DNA from 3 places in the uncultured Parvibaculum sp. genome. Region 3 is predicted to be linked to each of the others. Evidence: predicted binding sites of a transcription regulator. Region 3 holds the regulator's gene; each other region holds the start of a gene.
The links. Region 3 encodes LexA, which represses DNA repair genes until DNA is damaged. Its sites were predicted from a motif close to TGTTCNNNNTGTGTTCNG; they were not measured.

Region 1: recA (recombinase RecA) is a predicted target of LexA. The motif match lies at 3,029-3,046, and genes of this name have one in related genera.
Region 2: radA (DNA repair protein RadA) is a predicted target of LexA. The motif match lies at 3,214-3,231, and genes of this name have one in related genera.

What each region holds. Positions count from the first base shown of each region.
Region 1 is NZ_CAXBIB010000009.1:103,574-113,292, forward strand. It holds gene AAC071_RS09120 (ATP-binding protein) at 1-1,879, shown strand, start outside; gene AAC071_RS09125 (fatty acid desaturase) at 1,958-2,908, shown strand; gene recA (recombinase RecA) at 3,097-4,185, shown strand; gene alaS (alanine--tRNA ligase) at 4,442-7,120, shown strand; gene AAC071_RS09140 (NADP-dependent isocitrate dehydrogenase) at 7,117-8,346, opposite strand; gene AAC071_RS09145 (RNA methyltransferase) at 8,502-9,290, shown strand; gene rpsD (30S ribosomal protein S4) at 9,511-9,719, shown strand, end outside.
Region 2 is NZ_CAXBIB010000002.1:82,882-92,600, reverse strand. It holds gene purF (amidophosphoribosyltransferase) at 1-851, opposite strand, end outside; gene AAC071_RS02095 (CvpA family protein) at 1,013-1,666, opposite strand; gene radA (DNA repair protein RadA) at 1,697-3,106, opposite strand; gene AAC071_RS02085 (ABC transporter ATP-binding protein) at 3,270-4,043, opposite strand; gene AAC071_RS02080 (ABC transporter permease) at 4,054-4,827, opposite strand; gene alr (alanine racemase) at 4,824-5,984, opposite strand; gene AAC071_RS02070 (NAD(P)/FAD-dependent oxidoreductase) at 6,147-7,658, opposite strand; gene AAC071_RS02065 (ATP-binding protein) at 7,831-8,451, shown strand; gene AAC071_RS02060 (DUF6694 family lipoprotein) at 8,971-9,719, shown strand, end outside.
Region 3 is NZ_CAXBIB010000001.1:106,604-116,322, reverse strand. It holds gene AAC071_RS00535 (aminodeoxychorismate/anthranilate synthase component II) at 1-124, shown strand, start outside; gene trpD (anthranilate phosphoribosyltransferase) at 357-1,385, shown strand; gene trpC (indole-3-glycerol phosphate synthase TrpC) at 1,378-2,175, shown strand; gene AAC071_RS00520 (GNAT family N-acetyltransferase) at 2,418-2,930, shown strand; gene moaC (cyclic pyranopterin monophosphate synthase MoaC) at 2,933-3,418, shown strand; gene glp (gephyrin-like molybdotransferase Glp) at 3,422-4,633, shown strand; gene lexA (transcriptional repressor LexA) at 4,753-5,466, shown strand; gene AAC071_RS00500 (ComEC/Rec2 family competence protein) at 5,460-7,499, opposite strand; gene gltX (glutamate--tRNA ligase) at 7,887-9,299, shown strand; gene gltA (citrate synthase) at 9,412-9,719, shown strand, end outside.

The sequences.
Region 1 (9,719 bases), on a different contig from region 3:
TGCCTATCTCGAACACGCGCCGGTTGGCTTCTTTGCGGCCGATGCCAACAGTGGGCGTATTGTCTATCTCAATCCGACGCTCGGGAAATGGCTCGATGTCGAGCCCGCGCGGGTGACAGAACGCGGGCTTACACTTGCCGATCTGGTGCTGGGCGAAGCGCCGGCGTTGACGGAAACGGATAGCGGCCGGGACGGTGAGATGGCGCCGTTCGACCTCGATCTCAAGGGACCGGAAGGGCGTGCTGTGCCGGTGCGCGTCATGCCGAGTCGGCTTGCCGGTGTTGGCGCCCGCCCGGACCGCATCTTCGCGCTGGTCCTCAATCGGACGACGGGCGACAAGGCCGAGGTGACAGCGCGGGACGCCGAGATGCGCTTTGCGCGTTTCTTCAACAATGCGCCGATCGGCATCGCGATGGTCGATCAGGAAGGCAGGATCGACAACGCCAACAGCGCTTTTGTCGGCTATGTGGGTGCCGGAGTCGAACGCGGCATCCGGATTGCCGACCTTGTTGCCGAGGACGACCGCCGCGCTGTCGAGGAATTGCTGGAAGGTGTGCGGTCGGGCCGCCTGTCCGGCGCGCCGGTCGATATCCGCCTTGCGCGCAACACCGAACGGGTCGGCCAGATTTATGCGGCACGCGTCGATGCCGGCGAGGGTGCGTCCCTGGTCGTTTACCTGATCGACGCCACCGAACAGAAGACGCTCGAGATCCAGTTTGCGCAGTCGCAGAAGATGCAGGCCGTCGGCCAGCTTGCGGGCGGCGTGGCGCATGACTTCAACAACCTGCTGACGGCGATCATTGGCTTCTGCGATCTGCTGCTGGCGCGGCACCAGGCTGGCGATCCGTCCTTTGCCGATGTCGTTCAGATCAAGCAGAACGCCAATCGCGCCGCCAATCTGACGCGCCAGCTTCTGGCCTTCTCGCGGCGCCAGACGCTGCGGCCCAAGGTTCTTTCGTTGACCGATGCGCTGGCTGAACTGCAGAACCTGCTGGCGCGGCTGCTGACTGAAAAAGTTGAGCTCAAGATCGTGCATGGCCGCGATCTCGGTCTCGTCAAGGTCGACCAGAACCAGCTGGAACAGGTCGTCATCAATCTTGCTGTCAATGCGCGGGATGCGATGCCGGACGAAGGCGGGCGCCTCACCATCCGGACCGCCAATGTCTCGGAAGCCGACAGCCGGGCGCTGGATCACGCGCTGATGCCGCATGGCGAATATGTGCTGATCGAGGTTGCCGATACAGGGCATGGCATTCCGAAGGAAAATCTCGGCAAGATTTTCGAACCCTTCTACACGACCAAGGATCCGTCCAAGGGAACCGGCCTCGGTCTCTCGACGGTCTACGGCATCGTCAAGCAGACCGGCGGCTTCATTTTTCCCTATTCGACAGTCGGCAAGGGTACGACCTTCCGCATCTACCTGCCGCGCTATGTCGAGACGGCTGCCGATCGAAAGCAGGAGGAAATCTCGCTGGCCGCCGCGCCGCCGGAGCCGTCCGATCTCACCGGCAAGGGCACGATCCTGCTGGTCGAGGACGAGGATGCCGTGCGCACCTTTGCTGCGCGCGCGCTGGCGACACGAGGCTATGAAGTGCTTCAGGCTGAAAGCGGCGAGGCGGCGCTTGCGGTTGTTGACGCTTATGACGGACGAATCGATCTGGTGGTCTCGGACGTCGTGATGCCCAACATGGACGGACCGACCATGGCCAAGGAGTTGAAGCACAAGCTTCCGGGGACGCCGATCATTTTCGTCTCGGGCTATGCGGAGGACGCTTTTGCCAAGAGCCTCGATCCGGCGCAGGAGTTCCACTTCCTGCCGAAACCCTTCTCGCTGAAGCAGCTGGCTGCGGCCGTCAAGGAAGTGATGAAGGCTCCGTGATGCGCCTTCGCACTGGCCTTGCATTAACTGAGCGGTTAGCCTTCGGCCGAGTTAATGTGGTCCGGGGTGGTATACCGCATGTCGGCTGATCTCAATTCCCTCGAGCCGGGCAGTTCACGGCCCGTCGGCAGCGGCGCGGAGAATCACCGCGCAGCGCTGGCCATTGCGCGCCGGCATATGGGCCATGTGGCCTGGCCGACCGTTCTGATGGTGCTCGGCTCGCTGACGGGTCTTGCGCTGTCGACCTCGGCGGCGCTGGCCGGCCTGTGGCCGATGTGGGCGGCCATGCTCGTCAATGCCTATCTGCTTCTGATGCAGTTCATGGCCGTTCATGAAGGGCTGCACGAGGCGATCTCGGGTGACGACAAGCGTTTCAAGTGGCTCAATGACGGCTTGGCCTGGGTCGGCGGCATCGCGACGCTGATCCCCTATCGCGGCTATGACGTGATGCATCTCGTGCATCATCGCTATACCAACGATTTCGAACGCGATCCCGACACATGGTGCGCTGGGCGCAACCCGCTGCTGTTGATCCTGCGGTTCCTTACGCAGACGCCGCATTACGTCTTCCTGATGACAAAGTTCGGCATGTGGAAGGACCCGGTGCAGCGCCGGCCCTATTTCATTGCAGCCTCGCATCACCTGATTGCCTGGACGCTGGTGGCGCTGGGCTTCGTCTATGGCTTCGCCTATGAAATCCTGATGCTGTGGATTTTCCCGACGTTCCTCAACGTGGCGCTGATCGGGCTGATCTTCAATTATCTGCCGCACCGGCCACATCTGGCGCGGGAACGCTACAAGGACACCAGCGTTTTTCTCTTGCCCCGCGCCATTCATCGGCTGGTCACGATGCTCGACATGTATCAGACCTATCACCTCATCCATCATCTCTTTCCGCGCATTCCCTTCTACCGCATCGGTCGCGCCTTCGATGAGATGCGTCCGATCCTGGAGGCGGAAGGGGCGACGATTCACGACTGGACGGATGCCTGGGACCGCAGCCGGTCGGGCGTCGTGTCGGGTGGGTAAGCGGTCCGGGCTCGGAGCGGCGGCGGCCGTCGATGTTCCGTGGTGGAAAAACTGGAACTTCCCACGAACATGAATCTGATTTCCTAATAAATTCAGGTATTTAAAAATTCGATTGCCAACAAGAACAAAACCGGTACATTAACCGCATTGCACGACTCGGCGGGCAATGGAATAAGGGGAAACCGGTGATGTCGAAGAATGTTGTGAGCCTCGTGAAAGACGATAGCGACAAGAAAAAGGCGCTGGACGCCGCACTGAGCCAGATCGAGCGGTCGTTCGGCAAGGGCTCCATCATGCGCCTCGGCAAGAACGAGCAGGTGGTCGAGATCGAGGCGATTTCGACCGGGTCGCTCGGCCTCGACATTGCGCTCGGAATCGGCGGCTTGCCGCGCGGGCGGGTCATCGAAATCTACGGTCCGGAATCCTCCGGCAAGACCACGCTGGCGCTGCAGACCATTGCCGAGGCCCAGAAGAAGGGCGGCGTCTGCGCCTTTATCGACGCCGAACATGCGCTCGACCCGATTTACGCCCGCAAGCTCGGTGTGCAGCTCGACGAACTCCTGATTTCCCAGCCCGATACCGGCGAGCAGGCGCTCGAGATCGCCGACACGCTGGTGCGGTCGAGTGCCGTCGATGTGCTGGTGGTCGACTCGGTGGCGGCGCTGACGCCCAAGGCCGAGCTCGAAGGTGAAATGGGCGACAGCCTGCCCGGTCTTCAGGCGCGGCTGATGAGCCAGGCGCTTCGGAAGCTCACCGCCTCGATTTCCAAATCGAACACGATGGTCATTTTCATCAACCAGATCCGCATGAAGATCGGCGTGATGTTCGGCAGCCCCGAAACCACCACCGGCGGCAATGCGCTGAAATTCTATGCGTCCGTCCGGCTCGATATCCGCCGCATCGGCGCGATCAAGGAACGCGACGAAGTGGTCGGCAACCAGACCCGCGTCAAGGTCGTCAAGAACAAGGTGGCGCCACCCTTCAAGCAGGTCGAGTTCGACATCATGTATGGCGAGGGCATCTCGAAGATGGGCGAGCTCGTCGATCTCGGAGTCAAGGCCGGCATTGTCGAGAAATCCGGTTCCTGGTTTTCCTATAACAGCCAGCGCATCGGGCAGGGCCGCGAGAACGCCAAGCAGTTTCTCAGGGACAATCCCGACATGGCGGCCGAAATCGAAGCCTCCATCCGCCAGAATGCCGGCCTGATTGCCGAGCAGATCATGGAAATCGAGCCCGGCCGCGATGACGAGGATGGCGATCTGGAAGCCAGCGCCTGACCCCATATCTCATGGTTCCTGATGAGAGCCGAAGCGGCGCCGGGTACCCTCCGGCGCCGTTTTCATTTTGGGGGCGGGGTCCCCGCCAGCCTTCGCGAGACTGGTTCCGGTGGCTTTCTGGACAGTCGACGGGGCGACAGGTAAAAGCTGGGGCACTGTATTTTTCCGGATAATCGGGGGATAAACGGGCGGATGGGCGGCTCCGGCCGCGTGACGCTCCTGTGCCCCGGAGCCCGTACGCGAGACGAGCAAGATCATGGCCGGCCTCAACGAGATCAGAACGAAGTACCTGGAGTTTTTCCGTGCGCAGGGCCATGAGGTCGTGGCTTCGGGCCCGCTCGTGCCCAACAACGATCCGACGCTGCTCTTCACCAATGCGGGTATGGTGCCGTTCAAGAATGTCTTCACAGGTCAGGAAAAGCGTCCCTATGTGCGCGCGGCATCGTCGCAGAAATGCGTGCGGGCGGGCGGCAAGCACAACGACCTCGACAATGTCGGCTACACGGCGCGGCATCACACCTTCTTCGAGATGCTCGGCAATTTCTCCTTCGGGGACTATTTCAAGGCCGAAGCGATCGAGTTCGCATGGACGCTGGTGACGAGGGAATTCGGCCTGCCGAAAGAGCGGCTGATGGCGACCGTCTATGCCGACGATGACGAGGCCTTCGGTCTCTGGCGCAAGATTGCCGGTTTGCCCGAGAGCCGCATCATCCGGATCGGCACTTCGGACAATTTCTGGTCGATGGGTGACACGGGCCCCTGCGGCCCCTGTTCCGAGATATTTTTCGATCATGGCGACAGGATTCCGGGCGGTCCGCCCGGCAGTCCCGATGAGGACGGCGACCGTTTCATCGAGATCTGGAATCTCGTCTTCATGCAGTATGATCAGCAGGCCGATGGCAGGCGTCTCGACCTGCCCAGACCCTCGATCGACACGGGTATGGGGCTCGAGCGCATCGCCGCCGTGCTGCAGGGCACACATGACAATTATGCGACCGACCTGATGCGCGCGCTGATTGTCGCTTCTGCCGAGGCATCGAAAAGCGATCCCGACGGGCCGCATGCGGTCAGTCATCGCGTCATCGCCGACCATTTGCGGGCAAGCTCGTTCCTTCTTGCCGACGGCGTCATGCCCTCCAACGAGGGCCGTGGTTACGTGCTGCGCCGGATCATGCGCCGCGCGATGCGCCACGCACAGCTTGTCGGCGTTGCCGAACCTTTGATGTGGCGTCTCGTGCCGGCGCTGGTACGGCAGATGGGAGACGCCTATCCTGAACTTCGCCGTGCCGAGCCGCTCGTCACCGAAACGCTGAAGCTCGAGGAGACCCGGTTCCGCGAAACGCTCGTCCGCGGGCTGAAACTGCTCGACGAAGAGGTCGAGAAGCAACAGGGCAGGGGCGTGTTGCCTGGCGACGTTGCCTTCAAGCTTTACGATACCTACGGTTTTCCGCTCGATCTGACGCAGGACGCGCTGCGCTCGCGCGGCATGAGCGTCGATCAGGCAGGCTTCGATACGGCGATGGCCAAGCAGCGCCAGGATGCGCGCGCCGCCTGGTCGGGTTCCGGCGAGAAGGCGACCGAGGCCGTCTGGTTCGAACTGCGCGAACAGCATGGCGCCACCGAGTTTCTCGGCTACGAAACCGAGAATGCCGAAGGCAAGATCGTGGCGATTGTCGTCGACGGTCAGCCGGTGGCGGAGATTGCGGCAGGCGCCGAAGCCGCCATTATCGCCAACCAGACACCCTTCTACGCCGAATCGGGCGGGCAGGTCGGCGACAGCGGCGTTCTCTTCACACCGGCGGGCGCCGAATTTCCGGTCAGCGACACCGTGAAGAAGCTTGGCGACATGCATGTGCATATCGGCAGGCTCGCGCGCGGCAATCTCAGGGTCGGCGATATCGTCGAGATGAAGGTCGATGGCGGGGTGCGCAGCGCGACGCGGGCCAATCACTCGGCGACGCATCTGGTGCATGAGGCGCTGCGTCGTGTCCTGGGTCCGCACGTTACGCAGAAAGGTTCGATGGTTGGACCGGAGCGGCTGCGTTTCGACTTTTCGCATCCGAAGCCGATGACGGCAGCCGAGATCGCCGAAGTGGAGGTGATCGTCAATCGCATTATCCGACAGAACACCGAAGTGTCGACGCGGCTGATGACGCCCGAACAGGCGATCGATGCCGGTGCGCTGGCCCTGTTCGGCGAGAAATATGGTGCCGAGGTGCGCGTCCTGGCCATGGGCGTCGATGCCGAAAAGGACAATGGCGTCTATTCGGTCGAACTCTGCGGCGGCACACATGTGCGTCGTGTCGGCGATATCGCGATCTTCAAGATCGTCAGCGAGAGTGCGGTTGCCTCGGGCATCCGGCGTATCGAGGCACTGACGGGCGAGGGCGCGCGGCGTTATCTGGTCGAACAGGAACGTATCGCGAAGGACGCGGCTGCCGCTCTGAAGATTGCACCGGAGGATCTGCCGGCGCGCGTCGTCTCGCTGATGGATGAGCGCAAGCGACTCGAGCGCGAACTGGCCGAGGCGAAGAAGAGGCTCGCCATGGGTGGCGGCACTGCCGGGACGGCGTCGGAATCACCCGTCGAGGAGATCGGCGGCATCAAACTGGTCGCGCGCAAGCTCGACGGGGTCAATCCGAAGGATCTGCGTGGACTGGTCGACGAGGCCAAGAAGCAGGTCGGATCCGGCGTCGTTGCGCTGGTGGCTGTCAGCGAGGACGGCAAGGGCGCCATTGCAATTGGCGTCACGGCGGATCTTGTGGCCCGCTTCAATGCCGTCGAACTGGTCAAGGCCGGCGCGGCCGCCATGGGCGGCGCGGGCGGCGGGGGGCGACCCGATATGGCGCAGGCCGGCGGTCCGGAGGGTGCGAAGGCTGCAGCCGCACTCGACGCAGTGCGAGCGACGGTCGAAGGGCTTGCGGGCGCCGCCTAGACGAGACCCTGTTTTGTCAGCGCCTTGTTGAGGTTCTCTGCCACCTTGTCGAGGAAGCCTTCCGTCGACAGCCAGGATTGTTCGGAGCCGACCAGCAGCGCCAGGTCCTTGGTCATGTAACCGCTCTCGACGGTCGAGACGCAGACCTTTTCGAGCGTTGCGGCGAATTTCGCCAGGGCGTCATTGCCGTCGAGCTTGGCGCGATGCGAGAGACCGCGTGTCCAGGCGAAGATCGAGGCGATCGAGTTGGTCGAGGTTTCCTCGCCGCGCTGATGGGCGCGGTAATGGCGCGTCACGGTGCCGTGCGCGGCTTCGGCTTCCATGATCTTGCCATCCGGCGTCAGCAGCACCGAAGTCATCAGGCCGAGCGAACCGAAGCCCTGTGCGACCGAGTCCGACTGCACGTCGCCATCGTAATTCTTGCAGGCCCAGACATAGCCACCCGACCATTTCATCGACGAGGCCACCATGTCGTCGATCAGACGATGCTCATAGGTGATCTTTGCCGCTTCGAAATCGGCCTTGAATTCCTTCTCGTAAATCTCCTGGAAGAGATTCTTGAAGCGGCCGTCATAGGTCTTGAGGATCGTGTTCTTGGTGGACAGGTAGACCGGATATTTGCGGTCGAGACCGAACTTCATGCAGGCGCGGGCGAAGTCGCGGATGCTGTCGTCGAGATTGTACATGCCCATGGCGACGCCGGATGAGGGGAAGTCGAAGATCTCTTCCTCGATCGTGTCCTTGCCATCGTCCGACACCCACTTCATCGTCAGCTTTCCCTTGCCTGGGATCAGCATGTCGGTGGCGCGGTACTGGTCGCCGAAGGCATGACGGCCGATCACGATCGGTTCGGTCCAGCCCGGCACAAGGCGCGGGATGTTGCGGCAGATGATCGGCTCGCGAAACACCGTGCCGCCGAGAATGTTGCGGATCGTGCCGTTGGGCGACCGCCACATCTTCTTCAGTTTGAACTCGTCGACGCGCGCCTCGTCGGGCGTGATGGTCGCGCATTTGACGCCAACCCCGTGGCGCTTGATTGCCTCGGCAGATTCGACTGTCACCCGGTCGTCGGTGTCGTCGCGATGCTCCATGCCGAGGTCGTAATAGTCGAGATCGAGATCGAGATAGGGGAAGATCAGCTTGTCCTTGATCATCTGCCAGATGATCCGGGTCATCTCATCGCCATCGAGATCGACCACGGGGTTTGCGACTTTGATCTTCGGCATGGGGGGTCCTTCGAGACGTGTAACGGGCGGGGGGCAGGCGTGCGTGGCGCCGGCGCAGAACGAGCCTCTTCCGTATAACATTGCAGGCCGATTGATTAAAGGCAGGCAATCGCTTATTGACGCTCGCCGACTTCCCTAACGGAAACCATCTGCCCATGGCCGGAACCGATCAGACCAGGCGAGACGAAGCCCCGCGCGAGGCGGGTCCTGCCGTGATTCTGGTGGCGCCCCAGCTTGGCGAGAATATCGGCACGGCGGCGCGCGCCATGCTCAATTTCGGCCTGACCGATCTCCGGCTGGTGCGGCCGCGCGACGGCTGGCCCAATGAGCGGGCCCGTGCGGCGGCGTCGGGTGCCGATGTCGTGATCGACGGTGCGCGGGTGTTCGACACGACGGCCGATGCCGTCGCCGATCTCGATTATGTCATTGCGACGACGGCGCGCGCGCGCGACATGGTCAAGCCGATCCACACACCGGCTATGGCGGCGGGCGCATTGCGGCAGGCAATCGGCGGCGGGCAGGCGGGGCTGCTTTTCGGGCCGGAGCGCACCGGCCTCGAAAACGATGACCTGGCGCTTGCCGATGCGCTGATGATGGTGCCGGTCAATCCGGCCTTCGCCTCGCTCAATCTTGCTCAATGCGTGCTGCTGATGTCGTATGAATGGCACAAGGCGGGCGACGCGACCGCGCCGACGCGGATCGACTACCAGCAGACGCGGCCGGCCAGCAAGGCGGAGCTTGTCGGCTTCTTCACCCATCTCGAGAGTGAACTCGACCGTTTCGGCTTCCTGAAGCCGCCGGAAAAACGCCCCTCCATGGTGCGCAATCTGCGCAACATGTTCCAGCGGGCGGGCCTGACCGAGCAGGAGGTCCGCACGCTCAGGGGTGTTGTGGCGGCGCTGACAAGGCGGGTGCCGAAGGGCGAGGGGCCCGAGGACAAATAGGGCCTGGGCGGGCCGATTTTTTCGAGCGTTTTGAGTGGTTTGACAGGGCGGGTCCCCCGCGCTAAAACCCGCCTCGAAACGGGCTCCCGGCTTTGGGGGCCCGGTTTTCATTGAAGAGTTACGCACCCGCGGGTCCGGCGACGCTTGTAGCCGGTCCCTGTCGGTCCCGCAGGGACAAAGGAGGGCGCGTTTCCTTAACGTCTGACCCAAGGAAACCGCGATGACAAAGCGCCAGGAGTCCAAGTACAAGATCGACCGCCGGATGGGCGAAAACATCTGGGGTCGTCCGAAGAGCCCGGTCAACCGCCGCGAATACGGCCCCGGCCAGCATGGCCAGCGCCGCAAGGGCAAGCTCTCGGACTACGGCGTGCAGCTGCGCGCCAAACAGAAGCTCAAGGGCTTCTACGGCAATATTTCCGAAAAGCAGTT
Region 2 (9,719 bases), on a different contig from region 3:
ACATCGGCCTCGATGCGCGATTCGCGCGCCAGTTCCTGGCCGAGCCGCTTGCGCACATTGTAGACGCTCTTGCCGCCGACAATGCTGTCGGGGCGTGCGAAGTAGATATACTCGAAGACGCAGGGCCGCACCTGCTGCGGTGGAAAGGGGCGGATCGACTCGATGCCGTCCTTGGTCGCGATGACGATTTCGCCGGGCTCGATCTCGCGCACGAACTCGGCGCCGATGATGTCGAGCGCCACCGTCTCCGAACAGAGGATCGGCGCACCCGCCAGCTTTCCCAGAATGATCGGCCGGATGCCGAGCGGATCGCGTGCCCCGATCAGCTTCTTGTTGGTCAGCGCCACCAGCGCGTAGGCGCCCTGAATCTGGCCGAGCGCATCGACGAAGCGTTCCATCAGACGCGGCTTCCGGCTCTGCGCCACCAGCTGCAGAATGGTCTCGCTATCCGATGTCGACTGGAAGATGGCGCCGCCGCGCACCAGCTCGTTGCGCAGCGTGATGGCGTTGGTCAGGTTGCCGTTATGCGCCACCGCGAAGCCGCCGCCGTAAAGATCGGCGAACAGCGGCTGCACATTCCTGAGCACCGTCTCGCCCGTCGTCGAATAACGCGTATGACCGATTGCCATATCGCCTTTGAGGCGCCCGACCACCTTGGCGGAAGAGAAATGGTCGCCGACAAGGCCGATACGCCGTTCCGAATGAAAATGCTCGCCATCATAGGCGACGATGCCGGCCGCCTCCTGGCCGCGATGCTGCAGCGCATGGAGGCCGAGTGCGGTCAGTGCTGCGGCGTCGGGATGGCCGAACACGCCGAACACGCCGCATTCCTCGCGCGGCCGGTCCTCCATCAACGCGTCATCGGTGAGGAAGGGGACCGCGGGCGCCGCGGATTGGGGGGCAAGGAACGAAAAGGGGAGCTGCATCTGCTCGGGCATCGACGGGACTCCGCGCTGGCCTCCGGAAGAACAGGGCGCACCGAAAGAGATCGGATCGCCCGCTGGGTCGGCTCTCACTCCCCGGTCGTGCTCTCGAAAAGTCGGTCGAGCCCCCTCCGTTCGGACGGGTTATACCCCGGCCCATTGGCCCTGTCAGCGTCTGAATTGACCGGTTCGTCGCGCGGCGCCGGCTGGACCTGCGGCGCCGGGGCGGGGACCGGCGCGGGCGCCGTCGCGGCCGGCCGCTCATTGGTCGGCGCCAGCGCGAACAACAGGCCGGCGGTGCTTTCGATGGTCGGCCGGAATTGTGCCTCGCGGATCCAGTCGGGATGATCCTTCGGATCGGGCACCAGCCAGACGAAAAACAGATAGGCGATGGTGACGATCAGCAGGCCCCGGGCCAGCCCGAACAGGAAACCCAGCGTCCGGTCCAGCAGCGAGGCCCGGTCGTGAATATCCATCAGCGCCCCCGACCAGCGCGCGGTCAGCGCCGCGACCAGCAGATAGCCGGCCAGGAAGATCGTCAGTGCGGCCGCCACGGCCGCCAGCCAGGGCGAGGTGATGACCTTGGCGAAAAACGGCGCGACATAGGGGAACAGCCAGAGCGCCGCCAGCGCGCCGGCCACCCAGGCGACGATCGACAGCATCTCGTTGGTGAAACCGCGCAACAGCGCCAGCACACTCGAAACCAGCAGAATACCGATGACGATCAGGTCGAACAGCGTCAAATCACTCTCCCGTTTTGGGACACAAGCCTATCACATTTCGCCGCCGCGCCGTTTGGCGCCCGATGCGGTCGCCAGATGGGCGATTAGACCCTGAAGGTCCGAAATTTCGGTGAAGGCGAGGCCGGCGCCGGGCCGGCTGCGGGCCGCCATTGCGGGCAGGATGGCGCGCGAAAAACCGAGCTTTTCGGCCTCTTTCAGCCGCGCTTCCATCTGATTGACCGGGCGCACCGCCCCCGACAGGCTGATTTCGCCGAAAATCACGCAATCGGGCGGCAGCGGCTGCCCGGTCACCGAGGAGATCAGCGCCGCCGCCACGGCCAGATCGGCCGCCGGCTCGTTGATCCTGAGACCGCCGGCGACGTTGAGATAGACGTCCTGGCCGGCCAGGGAGAGCCCGCAACGCGCCTCCAGCACCGCCAGCACCATCGACAGCCGCCCGCCATCCCAGCCCACCACGGCCCGGCGCGGCGTCCCCAGCGCGCTCTTGGCGACCAGCGCCTGGATCTCGACCAGCACCGGCCGCGTCCCCTCGATCCCGGCAAACACCGCCGAGCCGCTGGTCTCGCCGTCGCGCTCGCCGAGAAACAGGGCCGACGGGTTGGGCACTTCGGCCAGCCCCTTTTCGCCCATCTCGAAGACGCCGATCTCGTTGGCCGGGCCGAAGCGGTTTTTCACCGCCCGGAGAATGCGGAACTGATGCCCGCGTTCGCCCTCGAAATAGATCACCGCATCGACCATGTGCTCGACGACGCGCGGCCCGGCGATCTGGCCTTCCTTGGTCACATGCCCGACGAGAATGACGGCCGTCCCGTGCCGCTTGGCGAAGCGCACCAGCTCCTGCGCCGAGGCGCGCACCTGGGCGACCGTGCCCGGCGCCGAATCGAGCGCCTCGGTCCACATGGTCTGGATCGAGTCGATGACGACGACATCGGGCGCCGTCCCGCTTTCCAGCGTGCCGAGAATGTCCTTGAGATTGGTCTCGGCACCGAGCTGCACCGGCGCCTCGCCGAGCCCGAGCCGCCGCGCCCGCATCCGGACCTGCGCGATCGCCTCTTCGCCCGAGATATAGACGGCCGCGCCGCCCTTCAGCGCCAGCGCTGCCATCGCCTGCAAGAGCAGCGTCGACTTGCCGATCCCCGGATCGCCGCCGATCAGCACCGCAGAGCCGGGCACCAGGCCGCCACCGGTCACCCGGTCGAACTCGGCCATGCCGGTGACATGACGCGGCGGATCGGCGGTCTCGCCGCTCATCGCCACCAGTTCGATCCGCCGGCCCTTGGCGCGCCCGCCGGCCTTGGCCGGCCCCGCGCCGATCCCGCCCGTCGCGCCGGCCTCCTCGACGATGGTGTTCCATTCGCCGCAGGCCTCGCAGCGTCCCGACCAGCGCGGCGACGCCGCGCCGCAGGACTGGCAGACGAAATTGCGCGATGCCTTGGCCATGCGATTGTCTCCACCTCCCCCTTGCGGGGAGGTCGAACGGCGAAGCCGTTCGGGTGGGGGTTGGAGCGTTTTCAGCAAAAGTGGCGACCGGTTTTGCGGTTCGAAAACGCAACACAATAATAACCTGAAGTCGCTCGTCGTTTCCGTGAAACGGCGAGCGACTCTAGGGCTTCATCACATCCATGCCGATCGGCCCTTCGGCGCGGCCGTGAATGAACTGGTCGACATATTCGTTGCCGCTCTTGTCGATCTCGGCGCAAGGCCCGTCCCAGATGATCTTGCCCTTGTAGATCATCGCCACCCGGTCGGCGATCTTCCGGACGCTCGCCATGTCATGCGTGATCGAAAGTGTCGTCGCGCCCAGTTCCTTGACCCGGTCGACGATCAGCTGGTTGATGACGTCGGCGGTGATCGGATCGAGCCCGGTCGTCGGCTCGTCGAAGAAGATGATCTCCGGATCGACGGCGATGGCGCGCGCCAGCCCGACGCGCTTCTGCATGCCGCCCGACAGCTCGGCCGGATAGAGCTCGCCGACCGCCGCGTCGAGCCCCACCTTGGCCAGCTTCTCGATGGCGATGTCGCGGGCTTCCTTGCGCTTCATCCGCCGCCCCTGGATCAGGCCGAAGGCGACATTCTCCCAGACGCTGAGACTGTCGAACAGCGCCCCGCCCTGGAACAGCATGCCGAACTTCCGCAGCACCTGCTCGCGCGCGCTCTGGTCCATCTTCAGCACGTTCTTGCCGTCGACGAAGATCTCGCCGCGGTCGGGCCGGATGATCCCGAGCACGCATTTGATCATCACCGACTTGCCCGTGCCCGAGCCGCCGATCACGACCATCGACTGGCCTTTCGGCACCGTCAGATTGATGCCGTCCAGCACCACCTTCGAGCCGAAGCGCTTGTGGACGTTCCTGAGTTCGATCTTGGCGTTGCTCATCTCCGGCCCCTCAATTCGCGAACAGCAGCGACGTCATCACGTAGTTCGCCGCCAGAATGAGGATCGAGGCGCTGACCACCGCATTGGTCGTCGCCCGGCCGACGCCCTGCGCGCCGCCCTTCGAATGGAAGCCGTGGAAACAGCCCATCGCCGCGATGATGAAGCCGAACACGCCGGCCTTGATCAGGCCCGACATCACGTCGTCGAACTTCAGGAAGTCGGCCGTGTTCTTGATATAGACGCCGGCATTGAAGTCGAGCGACTGCGTGCCGACCACGAAGCCGCCCATGATGCCGATGATGTCGGCCACGAAGACCAGGATCGGCAGCGTGACGACGGCGGCGACGACGCGCGGCACCACCAGATATTTGTAGGGGTTTGTCGACAGCGTGGTCAGCGCGTCGATCTGTTCGGTGACCCGCATCGTGCCGAGTTCGGCCGCGATCGCCGCCGACACCCGGCCCGCCACCATCAGCCCGCCCAGCACCGGCCCGAGTTCCCGCGTGATGCCGAGCGCGACGATGGTCGCGACGATCGATTCCGAATTGAATTCGTTGCCGCCGTAATAGATCTGCAAGGCCAGCGCGCCGCCGGTGAAGAAGGCGGTCAGCGCCACCACCGGCAGCGAGAAATAGCCGATCCGCATCATCTGCTGCGCGGTCAGCCGCCAGAAGAAGGGCGGCCGCACGACATGGCTGACGGCCTGCCAGACGAACAGCGCCAGCCGGCCGATTTCGCCGAGCAGCGCCAGCACCACGCGGCCGATAATCGCAAGGAAATTCAAACCTGCCCCCCGGGCTCTTGGCTCGCGCCTCCGGCGTCGGATACATAGCGCCGCATGTATCGCCGCCCGAGGCTGGTGAGAATCTCGTAGCCGATGGTCTGCGCCCTGCGGCCGACCTCGTCCACGCTGATATTGGGACCGATCAGTTCGGCCATGTCGCCGCGCCGGATCGCGCCTTCGGGGACCGTGCTGACATCGAGTGCCAGCATGTCCATCGAGACTCGCCCCGCGACCGGCACAGTGTACCCCGCAATATGCGCCTGTCCGCCCTTTTCTTGCGGCATCCCGCCCTTTTCGGGCGCCGATGCCCGTCCCAGCGCCCGCGGATAGCCGTCGGCATAGCCGGCCGCCAGCACCGCGATGCGGGCCGGGCCCTGCGCGGTCCATGTCGCGCCATAGCCGACCGTGTCGCCGGCTGCCAGTTGCCGCAGCGCGATCACCCGCGCCTCGACCGTGACCGCGGCACAAAACGGGCTGGCCCGGCCCGACAGCGGATTGCCGCCATAGAGGCCGATGCCGGGCCGCACCAGGTTGAAATGGTAGTCGGGTCCGAGAAACACCCCCGGCGAATTGGCGAGGCTGACCCGCGCGGCCGGAAAGCGCGCCCGCAGCGGGCCGAGCAGGGCACGGAACCGGGCAAGCTGCTGGCCGTTATGCGGATCGGCGGCATCGTCGGCACAGGCCAGATGGCTGATGATCAGCCGCACATCGAGGCCTTCGGCCGCCGCGTCGTCCGCCGCCAGCGCCGCCGCCTCGGCCGCGCCGAGGCCGAGCCGGTTCATGCCGGTATCGAAATGCAGCACCGCCGGCAGCCGCTGGCCGGCGCGTGCCGCCTCGGCGCGCCATTCGGCAAGCTCGGCCGTCGCCGCGAGGCAGGGCACCAGCCCGGCCGCGCGGTAAAGCCCCGCCGTGCCGGGAAAGAGCCCGTTGAGCACATAGATGGTCGCGCCGGGCAATGCGGCCCGCAGCGCCTCTCCCTCCCGTGCATCGGCGACGAAGAAGCTGCCGCAGCCTTCGGCCGCCAGCCGCCGCGCCACCGGCAGCATGCCGAGCCCATAGGCGTCGGCCTTGACCACGGCCGCGGCTTCGGCGCCCGGCGCCGCCGCCCTGACGGTGCGGTAATTGGCCGCCACCGCGCCAAGATCGACCGTCAGCACGCCGCCCGCCGCCGCCAGCAGGGCCGCGTCGGTCGGGTTCGGAACAGGGGAACATGATGAGGGCAGGGCGCGCCCCTCCCGGTCGCGGGTGATCGAAAGGCCGCGATCATAGGAGGAAGCGGCGCCGCGCGAAACCCGGTCTCGCGCGGCGCGGTTAACGCATCATTCGTAGACGAATTCGGGCCCGTCGAGATCGATCTTGGGCAGCTCGTCCTTCTCGCGCCAGTAATCCTGCGTGTGCTCCCATTCGGGCTTGTCGCCGCGCTTGGGCATCAGGTGCATCGAGCGCATCAGGTAACCCGGATTGAAATTCTCCGGATCGATCCAGGGCTTGAGTTCCATGTCCTTGTCTTCCGGCCGCAGCTGCACGGTGACGCGCTTGGCCTGCCGCTTGCCCATGTGATTGAGTAGCCGGCAGACGAAATCGCCGAGCAGATCGACCCGCAGCGTCCAGCTGGCGCGGAAGTAACCGAACACCCAGACCATGTTGGGCACGCCGGTGAACATCATGCCGCGATAGGTGACGGTGTCGGCGAAGTCGAGCTTCTTGCCGTCGACCTCGAAATCGATATCGCCCAGCACCGACAGGTTGAAGCCGGTCGCGGTGATGATGATGTCGCCCTCAAGCTCCTTGCCCGACTTCAGCAGGATGCCCTTTTCGGTGAAGCGTTCGATCTCGTCGGTGACGACGCTGGCTTTGCCCGACGCGATGCCCTGGAAGATGTCGCCATCGGGCACGAAGGCGATGCGCTGGCGCCACGGCCGGTAGCGCGGCGTGAAATGTTCCTTCACCGTCTCTTCCGGCAGGAACATCTTGACCGCAGCCAGCAGCTCCTCGCGCACGGCTTCGGGCTCCTCGAACGAGCGCCGCGTGAACTCGGCCTGATCGAACAGGATCTGCCGCCGCGTGATCTCGTGGATCCAGGCCTCGTCGATGCCGAGCGCGCGCAGCTGGTCGGCCAGCACGTTCTCGTTGCGCCCGGGGATGAAATAGGTCGGCGAGCGCTGCAGCAGCGTCACATGTTCGCAATCGCCGGCGATCGCCGGCACCAGCGTCGCCGCGGTCGCGCCCGAGCCGATCACGATCACCTTCTTGCCCTTGAGATCGATGTCTTCGGGCCAGGTCTGCGGATGGACGATGCGGCCCTTGTACGTGTCCATGCCGGGCCATTCCGGCGTGTAGCCCTCGGCATGGCGGTAATAGCCCTGGCACATCCAGAGGAAATTGGCGGTGAAGCGTTTTGTCTTGCCGCTCTCGGTCTCGACCGCCTCGACGGTCCAGAGATTGTCCGTGTTCGACCATTTGGCCGAGGTGATGCGGTGCTTGTAGCGGATATGGCGGTTGAGATCGTTCTCCTCGATCACCTCGCCCATATATTTGAGGATTTCATCGGCGGTCGCGATCGGCGTCCCGGTCCACGGCTTGAAGCGGTAGCCGAAAGTATAGAGGTCGCTGTCCGAGCGGATACCCGGATAGCGGTGCATGTGCCAGGTGCCGCCGAAACTGTCGAGCCCTTCGAGAATGACGAAGCTCTTGTCGGGGGCTTGTTCCTTGAGGTGATAGGCCGCGCCGATGCCCGAAATGCCGGCACCCGCGATCAGCACGTCGAAATGCTCGGCATCCTTTGCGGCGTCTGCCGGCTGCGGCCTTGTCAGTGTGTCCGTTCCAGTCATTTCCCCGTCTCGCTTTCTTGGCGGCGCTTCTGATCTGTCGCCGAATGTCCATACCCCCATCTTGGGGCCGGGAATCCTAGGGTCAATACCCTAATCCGGTCCGGGGCCGATCAAATTGCCGCATGCGCGCCCGGGTCGCAGCCGGAATGCCCGCTGCAGAATGCGGAGTCCGATGCGCCGGACAGCACCGGCGCCGGCCTCGGGGCGCCATCTGCTCGACGTGCTGAGCGACATCATGGATGTCGCCCGCGTCGAGGCCGGCCGCATCGACCTCGATCGCGAGCCGGTCCCGGTGCGTCAGCTGGTCGAGACCTGCGAGGCGATCGTCGGCGGCCGCATCCGCGAAAAGCAGCAGAAATTTTCAGTGACCATCCGCAAGGGCGCCGAAATCCTCCATGCCGATCTGCGGCTGGTGCGCCAGGTGCTGCTGAACCTGCTCTCGAATGCGACCAAGTTCACGCCCGATGGCGGCCGCATCGAATTTGTGGCGCGGCGCACCCGCGCCGGCGGCATCGCGCTCTCGGTCGCCGACACCGGCATCGGCATCGCCCCGGCCGACATTTCCCGCGTCGTCGAACCCTTCGTCCGTGTCGAAGGCGCACTGTCGCGCGTCTATGAAGGCACCGGCCTCGGCCTGGCGCTGACCCGCTCCTTCATGGACCTGCATGGCGGCCGCCTCGAGATCGAAAGCACGCTTGGCGAACGCACCACCGTCACCGCGATCTTCCCGCCCGCCGCAGCCGCTGCGGCGGCCGGCGCCGAATCCGAACCCGCCACGGCCGCCAGCGCCTGAGGCGCGCGGCGCGGGCAGGGCGGTTGATGGCAGGGTCCGCAAAGTCACCCCGGTGCCGGCGATAACGCTCTGCATCCCCCAAAAATACAGGTGTCATCGCGGGATTTATTCCCGCGACCCACTCGCAATTCGACGCGGTTTGCCGTGGATGTCTTCATCCGTGCGCGCAGCAGGCGAGGGCGCAAGCACAGGCAATCCTCCATCTGCGGATAGGCCAATGGTTCCCGGCAACAAGTGCCAGGGTGACACCGAGGGGGAGGAGGGGCAAACCCCGGAACCGATCGAGGCACAGGCCCATCGCCATGCGACGCCCCCTCTGCGTCTCTGCGCCTCTGCGTGAGTCCTTCCTTCGCGTCTTCGCGCCTTCGCGTGCGAAACCCTTCTCTTCTCCGCGTCTCCGCGTGAAAACCCTTCCTTCACCCTGCACCAGAATGCCGCCGCAAACCTGGCACCGCGCAATTGCCTGCACGCGTCTTTTCCTTAAACTGCGCCGCTCACAAACGGGAAAGGGCAGGGCGGATGGCAGACGGCGGAAAGACGGGACAGGGCGCGACCGGCGAGCAAGGCAAGGGCGGCCTGCCGCTTTGGGCGAAGATACTCGCCGTGCCCGCCCTTCTGGTGCTGCTCTACGGCGCGATCGTCGCGACCGATGCAATCCCCGCGCTTCATCCCGAAGCGCTCTTTCCGAGCGGCCCCGTCGTCGACGCAACGTCGCCCGAGGCCCTCGAACGCTCCATCCATGAAATCTTCGCCGCGCTGCCCGAGGAGGAGCGGGAGGAATTCCAGGACATCTTCTACTACCTGAGCTGGAAGGGCGTCGATCATGCGAAGGGCGAGAAGCCCGACTACATGGTTCAGTTCGCGCCCTGGCACGGCTATACCGGCCCGCGCCTTGTCGCGCGCCACCGCGCCGCCCGTCAGGCCGAAATCGCGGCGATCGAGGCCGCCAGTGCGCGCGATGCCGAAGCGGCGCGCCTCGCCAATGTCGAGCGCGGCCGGGGCGAAGTGCGCCGCCTCGAGGCCGAGATCGCCCGCGAGCCGGAAATCCGCGCCATGCTCGGCAAGGTCGACATCGACGTGACCCGTTTCAGCGCGCATCGCGAGCGGACAGGCAAGCCGCTTCCCGCCAACATGGCCCAGTTCATGAAGTCCTATGTCGACGCCGAAATCGTGCTGACCAACCGGACCGGACTGAACCTCGGTCTGGTGGAGGTCGTGTTCGAGTCCTTCGACCGCGATGACGTGTCGCGCCAGTCGCGGGAGCGTTG
Region 3 (9,719 bases):
ACACAAGGAGCTGCCGATCCACGGCGTCCAGTTCCACCCCGAAAGCATCGCGTCCGAACACGGCCACGACATCCTGCGCAACTTCCTGCAACTCGCCCGCGTCAACACGCGCGAACTGGCGTGAGAGGGCGGCCTGCGATGAACGGTTCGAAAGCATCGGCGTTCGGCATCTCTTCCCACCCGCCCCTGGGGGGCGGGTCGAAAAATTCGAGCGCAAGCGAAGAATTTTTCGGGGCGGGGGCTGGGCTTCGACGGCGACCCCGCCCCGAAATTTGTTCCGCTCACGCTCCACAAATTTCGACCCTCCCCCAAGGGGAGGGTGGTCTTTCCATCGAACCTGCGAGAGCGCCGGCTCCATGACCGATCTCAAACCCACCATCGCCCATCTGGCGGACGGCAAGACGCTCGACCCGGCGGAAGCGCGCGCGGCCTTCGAGATCGTCATGTCGGGCGCGGCGACGCCGGCGCAGATCGCGGCCTTTCTGATGGGCCTGCGGGTGCGCGGCGAAACCGTCACCGAGATCACGGCCGGCGCCACCGTCATGCGCGAAAAGGCGCTGCGCGTCACGGCGCCGCGCGAGGCGATCGACATTGTCGGCACCGGCGGCGACGGCGCGGGCACTTACAACATCTCGACGGCGACCGCGCTTGTGGTTGCCGCCTGCGGCGTGCCGGTCGCCAAGCATGGCAACCGCAAGGCCTCCTCGCTGTCGGGCACCGCCGACGCGCTGGAGAGCCTCGGCGTCAAGCTCGATATCGGTCCCGCCGTCATCGCCGACTGCATCGACCAGGCCGGCATCGGCTTCATGTTCGCGCAGGCGCATCATGCGGCGATGAAGCATGTCGCGCCGGTGCGCGGCGAACTCGGCATCAAGACGATCTTCAACATGCTGGGCCCGCTTTCCAATCCGGCGCTGGTCAAGCATCAGCTTCTCGGCGTCTTCGACGCAAAATGGGTCGAGCCCTTCGCCGAAGCGCTGCGCAATCTCGGTTCCGAAAGCGCCTGGGTGGTGCATGGGTCCGACGGCCTCGACGAATTGACGACTACGGGGCCGAGCACGGTCGCCGAACTCAAGGGCGGCGAGATCCGCGTCTTCGAGGTGACGCCGGAAGAAGCGGGCGTCAAGCGCGCAAGCGCCGCCGAGCTCAAGGGCGGCTCGCCGGCGGAGAACGCGCAGGCGATCCTGCGTCTGCTCGACGGCGAGAAAGGCCCCTATCGCGACATCGTCATCCTGAACGCCGCAGCGGCGATGATCGTTGCCGGCAAGGCGGCGACGCTGAAGAAGGGCGCCGAACTTGCGGCGCTCGCCATCGACAGCGGCGGCGCGAAAGCCGCGCTCGACACACTGATCGCGGTTTCGAACGGGAACCCGTTCCATGGCTGACATTCTCGAAGAGATCGGCGCCTACAAGCGCGACGAGATCGCGGCGGCCAAGCGCGCCCATCCGATTGCCGATGTCGAGGCGGCGGCGCGCGCGGCCGCGCCGGTGCGCGGCTTCACGGCGGCGCTCCGTGCACGGATCGATGCGGGCGGTTACGCGCTCATTGCCGAAATCAAGAAGGCCAGTCCCTCCAAGGGTCTGATCCGCGCCGATTTCGATCCGCCTTCGCTCGCCCGCGCCTATGAGGCCGGCGGCGCCGCCTGCCTCTCGGTGCTGACCGACGGCCCCTCCTTTCAGGGCGCGCCGGATTATCTCGCTGCCGCCCGCGCCGCCGTGTCGCTGCCGGTCATCCGCAAGGATTTCATGTATGACGCCTATCAGGTCGCCGAAGCGCGTGCGATGGGCGCCGACGCGATCCTGATCATCATGGCCGCCGTTTCCGACGCGCAGGCGCGCGAGCTCGAAGACGCCGCTTTCGGCTGGAAGATGGACGTGCTGGTCGAGGTTCACGACGAGGCCGAGCTGACCCGCGCGCTTGCGCTCAGCAGCCCGCTCCTCGGCATCAACAACCGCAACCTCAAGACCTTCGAGACGACGCTTGAAACGACCGAGCGTCTGGCTCCGCTGGTTCCGGCCGGCCGGCTGATCGTCGGCGAGAGCGGCATCTTCGCGCCGGCCGACCTCGCCCGTCTCGCGAAAGTCGGTGTACGGACGTTTCTGGTCGGCGAGAGCCTGATGCGCCAGGCCGATGTGGAGGCAGCGACCCGCGCATTGCTGGCCGGTCCCGCCTGACCCCCGGGGACAAGTTGCGGGCATTTTTTGCGCCGCAACATCAAAACCGGGGATAAGTCCGACTTATCCCCGCCTCCGGGACCCCTCTCACCGGGTCTCGAAAATGGTTTGTGACAGTTTTGTGACAGTTGCGTGACAGAGGGGGGGTCTGCTGCCGATTCCACTGTCTCTCCGCCGTCACTTATCCCCGGTGCGCTGCTTCCGTGTCACCCTGTCATGCTGCCTGGAATCCGGAACGGAAAATGACCTGTGAAATCCGAAAGGCGCGTGCGGACGAGCTTCCGCTGTTCGCCGAAATCGAAATCGCCGCCGGCGCGCTCTTTGCGGAGGCCGGTCTCGGCGCCATTGCCGAGCATGGCGCGGCCGAGCCGCGCTTCGTTCAATCCGTTGCCCGTGCCGCAGGCATTTTCGTCGCCGTGACGGAGGGCAAGCCGGTCGGTTTCATCCTCGCCGCGCCGCTCGATCTTCATCTGCATATCTACGAATTGTCCGTACACCCCGATCACGGTCGGCAAGGTCTCGGCCGGCGCCTGGTGGAAGCGGTCTGCGCGGATGCCGCGGCGCGCGGTTTCAGGGCCGTCACGCTCTCGACCTTCCGTGACATCGCCTGGAACGGACCGTTCTATGCCTCATGCGGCTTCCGCATTCTCGACGAAAGCGAGTGGACGCCCGCCTTCTACCTCGCGCATTATCACGAAGAGGAACTCGGATTGCCGCTCGAACGCCGCTGCTTCATGCGCAAGGATCTGGACTGACGATGGCGAAGAAACCGAAGCTGACGCATCTTGATTCAAAGGGTGCCGCGCGCATGGTGGACGTTTCGGCCAAGCCCGCCACCTCGCGCAGCGCGACCGCCAAAGGCCGCGTGACGATGAAGCCTGCGACGCTGAAGCTCATTCTCGAAGACGGGCTGAAGAAGGGCAATGCGCTCGAAGTGGCGCGACTGGCCGGCATCATGGCGGCCAAGCGCACAGCCGATCTCATTCCGCTCTGCCACCCGCTGGCGATTGCGAAAGTCGAAGTCGATCTTCGTCCGGATACGAACAATTCATCGGTCGAAGTCGTGGCGACTGTGAAAGTGACCGGGCAGACCGGCGTCGAGATGGAAGCGCTGACCGCCGTCAGCGTCGCCTGCCTGACGCTTTACGACATGGCCAAGGCCGTCGACAAGGCGATGACGATCGGCGACATCCGGCTGACCGCCAAGTCCGGCGGCAAGTCGGGCGACTACAAGGCGAAATAGCAGATGGGACAACAACCTCTTCTTGCTGTCGATGAGGCGCGGACGCGCATTTTCGCCGCGCTTTCGATCACCGGCAGTGAAACGGTTGCGCTGTCCGACGCGCTCGGCCGTGTGCTGGCGGAAGAAGCGATTGCCCGCCGCACGCAGCCGCCGGCCGATCTCTCGGCGATGGATGGATATGCCGTGCGCGCCGATGATGTGACGCAGATCCCTGCCCGGTTGCGTATCGTCGGCGAAGTTCCCGCCGGCGGTTTTCACGACGGCACTGTCGGCAAGGGAGAGGCGGTGCGCATCTTCACCGGCGCACCGCTGCCGAATGGCACCGACAGCATTGTCATTCAAGAGGACACGGCGCGCGACGGCGACGTCGTTGTCGTCAACGAAGCGGGCGCGCGCGGCCAGCATGTGCGCGTTACCGGTCTCGACTTCCGGACCGGCGATGCCGGCCTTCCCGTCGGGCGCAAACTTTCATCCGCCGACATTGCCTTCGCCGCGGCGATGAACCTGCCGACGCTCGCCGTTCACAAACGCCCCGTCATCGCCTTCTTCTCGACTGGCGACGAACTCGTGCCGCCGGGAACCGAACCCGGACCGAACCAGATCGTCTCCGCCAACAACGCCGGGCTCGCTGCGCTGGTTGCCGAAGCCGGCGGCATACCGCTCGACCTCGGCATTGCCCGCGACGACGAAGACGATATTCGCGCCGTCGCCGCGCGCGCGGCCGATGCCGACATGCTGGTGACGCTCGGCGGCGCCTCGGTCGGCGAACATGATCTCGTCCAGCGGGCCCTCGCTCCCGCGGGCCTCGACATCGATTTCTGGAAGATCGCGATGCGTCCCGGCAAGCCGCTGATGTTCGGCAGGCTCGGCGATTTGCCGATGCTCGGTCTGCCCGGCAATCCGGTGTCGGCCTTTGTCTGTGCGACGCTGTTTCTCCGTCCCGCCATTGCGCGGATGCAGGCCGGCGACAGCGCACTCCACACCGCGCAGGCGCGGCTTGGCCGGGCGCTCCCCGCAAACGGCGCGCGCGAGGACTATATCCGCGCCGCGCTCGACCATGTTCCAGACGAGCTTCCGGTCGCCACGCCCTTCGAAACGCAGGACAGTTCGATGCTCTCGGTCCTCGCCCGCGCGGGCTGTCTGGTGATCCGGCCGGTTGGCGCGCCCGCCGCGCAAGCCGGTGAAACCGTTACGGTTTTGCCGCTGCGCGCCTGACTTATCCACAATTGCGCTTGACAGGCCATTGAGAACCAAACTAGAACGTTTCATGTCGTTTTTGTTTTGTTCCCGAGGTGCCCTGGGTGTCCCGCGAACATGGGGAGAGGCTGCAATCGATGCTGACACGCAAGCAACACGAACTGCTGATGTTCATCCATGAGCGGATCAAGGAGAGCGGCGTCTCACCCAGTTTCGACGAAATGAAGGAAGCGCTGGACCTGCGCTCCAAGTCCGGCATTCATCGCCTGATCACGGCGCTCGAGGAACGCGGCTTCATCCGCCGTCTGGCGCATCGGGCCCGCGCACTCGAAATTCTCAAGCTCCCCGAATCCGCCTCGCCGAGCCTCGCCACCATGCGCGGCAAGGGTTTCTCGCCCAGCGTCATCGAAGGCGGCGGCCGGGCCAAGGCAACCAGCCGCGACCTTGCGCCGGCGCGCAATGCCGAGGAGACGATGACGCTGTCGGTGATGGGCCGCATCGCCGCCGGCACGCCGATCGAAGCGCTGCAGGAAGAAAGCCATCAGGTCAGCGTTCCGCTCAACCTGCTCGGCAGCGGCGAGCACTATGCGCTCGAGGTCAAGGGCGATTCGATGATCGAGGCCGGCATTCTCGACGGCGATACGGTACTGATCCAGCGCTGCGATACGGCGGCGAGCGGCGACATCGTGGTCGCGCTGGTCGACGGCTATGAGGCAACGCTGAAACGGCTGCGCCGCAAAGGCGCGTCGATCGCGCTCGAAGCGGCCAACCCCGCCTATGAAACGCGCATCTTCGGTCCCGACCGCGTCAAGGTTCAGGGCAAGCTTGTCGGGCTGCTGCGCCGCTACTGATTCCGGTTTGCGAACTGGCGCTGCACCCAGGGACGGGCGCCGCGCATCTGCCGCGCTGTGGCGATATCGATGCCGCCATCGGTGCCGAAGGTCAGTGTCGTTGCGCCGCCCCGCCACAAATCGAAGTAATCCAGAACGAGTTCCGCACCGCATGACCGCCGGATACGGGGCGGGATCGGCACTTTGGCAATGACAATGTCGGCGAGCGTGCAATCGTCGATCGCACCTTCCAGAGTCGAGGCAAAGGCAACGATCGGACGGCCGGCCTGACGATAGACACAGCCATCGGCATCGCAGTTCATGTCGGGCGAACGCGCAGCCTCGCCGGGCGTGCGGTTGTCGCCATCATGCCGAAGCCATTGTTCGGCCGTATAGGCAGGACGGGCGGCAGCCAGCACCAGTCTGCCATCCGTGGCACGAACGGCAAGAAGCGCGGCATCGCGATCGATCAGCACGTCGGGCCTTGGCGTGGCTCCCCAGAGCGCGAAGCCGAGCAGCATTGGCGCCAGCCCCAGATAGCGCCAGCTCTCGCGCCAAAGGGCCAACCAGAGTCCGCCGAAGACCAGCAGCAACAGGGCAAGAAACGGCGCGTCGGCAACGAAACTGTCGGCCCCCTCCCAGCTTGCAACCTCATGGGCGACGCGCAGCATGCCATCGACTCCGGCGCCCATCACCCAAAGGGCCGGCGCATCGAGACCGAAAGGCATCAGCAGCAGCGCCAGCAACGCCATCGGCATCACCACGATGCCGACCAGCGGCATGGCCGCCATATTGCCGGCAAGGCCATAGACCGCGACACGATTGAAGTGAAAGGCCCCGATGGCACCGGTCGCGGCGCCTGCGACGATGCTGGTGAAGGCGAGGCCGAGCGCATAGGCCCCGATTCGGCGCGGCAGGTTTTCCAGTCCAAGTCGGTTCGGGCTCGATGTCAGCCGGCGCACGGTTTCGCTTTCATAGAAGGCGATCAGCGCCACGACGGCGGCGAACGACATCTGGAAACTTGCGCCAAGCAGGCTCTCCGGCCGCCAGAGCAGAATGACGATTGCGGCCAGCGCCACATTGCGCAGGCTGAGCGCCGGCCGGTCGAGCATGATGGCGACGAACATCAGCGTGATCATGATCCATGCCCGCTGCGTCGCGATGGCAGCACCTGAAATCGCCAGATAGAAGGTCGCCCCGACAAGCGCGACCGCCGCCGCCCATTTCTTGATCGGATAGCTGAGCGCCAGGCGTGGCACCAGTGCGAGACCGGCGCGCACCAGCCAGAAGACCGAACCGCCGAAAAGCATCATGTGCAGGCCGGATATGGCAAGCACATGCGCCAGACCCGCCGCGCGGAGGTCGGCGGCTGCGGCCTTCGGGATCGCCGCGCGCTCGCCGGTCACCAGTGCGGCCGACACTGCGCCCGCCGTGCCGCCGATCACCTCGCGGATGCGGGCACCGATACGCGTGCGCATGTCGGCCAGCATCGCCGCCGCGCCGTCCGGCGGCTCCACCTGTTCCGGCGCCGTGAACGCAAAGCCGACGCCGCCCAGGCCTTCGAACCAGACCTGTCGCGCATAGTCGAAGCCGCCCGGCATGACCGGTTCCGGCGGCGGCATCAGTCGTGCCCGAAGCCGCACCACAGCACCCGGCTCGATCATCATATCCTTCAGCCGAATGTTGACACGGACCCGCCTCGGCAAACGGTTGGCGGGCAATCCTGCAAAGGATCGCGGTGCAATGATGGCGATGCGTCCACCGGTGTCGGTCTCCTCAACCGCATCAACCCGTCCGACCAGTTGACCGGCCAGGGGTTTATCGAGGACCGGTCCGGCAACCAGATGCGTGCGTAACGAGGCGGCGGCAAGGCCGAGTGCCAGGCAAAGCAGGCCCGCCGTGAGGGGCGCCAGCAGCCCTCGCTGGCGAAGTGCGACATACCCGCCGGTCAGGACCGCCGCAAGCGCCCAGAGGATCATCGGCGATGGCTCGAAACCGACCGCGAAATAGGCCGCCACCCCCGTGGCGAGCAGAACCGGTGTCCAGAGAAACATCCGGTCGCCGTCCGCAACCATGCAGGCCCGCAGCCATGAAGCCGGTCCGGCTCTGCCGCCGGCAAACCCGATCCCGCTGGTCCAGGGCCATTGCCTGCTACTGTGCCACCCTGAAAGCACCAATCCGTCCTCCCTGGTAAGGAAAACAGGCGACAGCCAGCCTTAAAAGGCCGCTCCAAGACACCGGGAACAAAGGCGTTTTCGCTCCGCCATGAAGCGGGACGGGGGAGCGCGTTTCGGGCTTACGCTGCGTTGCCGCAATGTGCTAGAAATCCCCCTGCCCGCAGCGGACCCCAAGGCCTCGCGCCCCAGTTTCCGGGTCGAAGCTTGCCAACATTTACCGGAATTGCCTAGCCGCGCGGCCGCGAAGCCGGATCGCAGGAGATGATGAGCGAAAAGAAGACAGTCATTACCCGCTTCGCACCCTCGCCGACCGGCTATCTGCATATCGGGGGTGCGCGCACGGCCTTGTTCAATTGGCTTTTTGCGCGCCATCACCAGGGACAATTCCTGCTGCGCATCGAGGATACCGACCGGCAGCGCTCGACCGAGCCGGCCGTTGCGGCCATTTTCGAAGGCCTGCGCTGGCTCGGGCTCGACTGGGACGGCGAGGTCGTTCATCAATTTTCCCGCCAGGCCCGTCATGTCGATGTGGCCAACGAGCTTCTGAAGCAGGGCAAGGCCTATTACTGCTATGCCAGCCCCCAGGAACTCGACGAAATGCGCGAGAAGGCTCGCGCCGAGGGTCGGCCCGTGCGCTATGATGGCCGCTGGCGCGACCGCGACCCTTCCGATGCGCCTTCAGACATCAAACCCGTCATCCGGTTTCGTTCGCCCGACGAAGGCGAAACCATGGTGCGCGACAAGGTGATGGGTGATGTCCGCTTCCCGAATGATCAACTGGACGATCTCATCATTCTGCGAAGCGATGGCACCCCGACCTACAACCTCTCCGTTGTGGTGGACGATCACGATATGGGCATCACCCATATTGTTCGCGGTGACGATCATCTGACCAATGCCGGGCGCCAGAGCCAGATTTATGCGGCCCTTGAGTGGCAGGTGCCGGAATTCGCCCATGTGCCGCTGATCCACGGACCCGACGGCGCGAAGCTTTCGAAGCGCCATGGGGCACTTGGTGCCGAAGCCTATCGCGATATGGGGTATCTGCCGGAGGCCATGCGCAACTATCTGGTCCGCCTCGGGTGGAGCCATGGCGACGACGAAATTTTTTCGACCGAGCAGGCCATCGAATGGTTCAACCTCGAAAGCATCGGCCGCTCACCGGCCCGCTTCGATTTCGCCAAGCTTGAGAATCTGAACGGCCACTATATCCGCGAGGCCGACGATATCCGGCTTGCCGACGATACCATTGCCCTGATGCAGCGGCTTGAAGGCTGGGCGAACGATGCCGCCCTGCGGGCCAAGCTGATCGCCGCCATGCCCGGTCTGAAAGAGCGGGCCAAGACGCTGCTGGAAATCGGCCAGGGTGCGGCATTCCTGCGGGCCCAGCGGCCCATCGTCCTCGACGACAAGGCGTCGCAGCTTCTTGACGGCGAGGCGCGCGCCTTGCTGAAGCGTCTGCTTGACCGGCTCGAAGTTCGGAACGACTGGGCGGTTGGCGATATCGAGGCTACCGTGCGCGGTTTCGCCGAAGACGAAAATCTGAAACTCGGCAAGGTCGCGCAACCTCTGCGCGCAGCTGTGACCGGAAGTTCGGTCTCTCCGCCCATTTTCGACGTACTCGCAACACTTGGCAGGGACGAAGCGCTCGGCCGGATCAGGGATCAGGCCGCCTGATCCCTGCCTTCAGCAGGGTGACGGCCCAAACAAATATGGTATTCAACACACGGACCGGCCCACCACGAGATCAAGGCGGTCCGGGCAGACAGACAGGGACAGGCAGGCAGACATGACAAAATTCGGAACCAAGGCCGGCGCGATTTCGAACGCGACCCTTTCGGTGGACGGCAAGTCCTACGAACTTCCTGTCTATGGCGGATCGCTTGGCCCGAGCGTCGTCGACATCTCGTCGCTCTATGGCAAGAGCGGTCACTTCACCTACGATCCGGGTTTCACCTCGACAGCAAGCTGCGAGTCCGACATCACCTATATCGATGGCGAGGAAGGCATTCTGCTGTATCGCGGCTACCCGATCGACCAACTGGCCGATCATGGAAATTTCATCGAGACCTGTTACCTGCTGCTGAATGGCGAGCT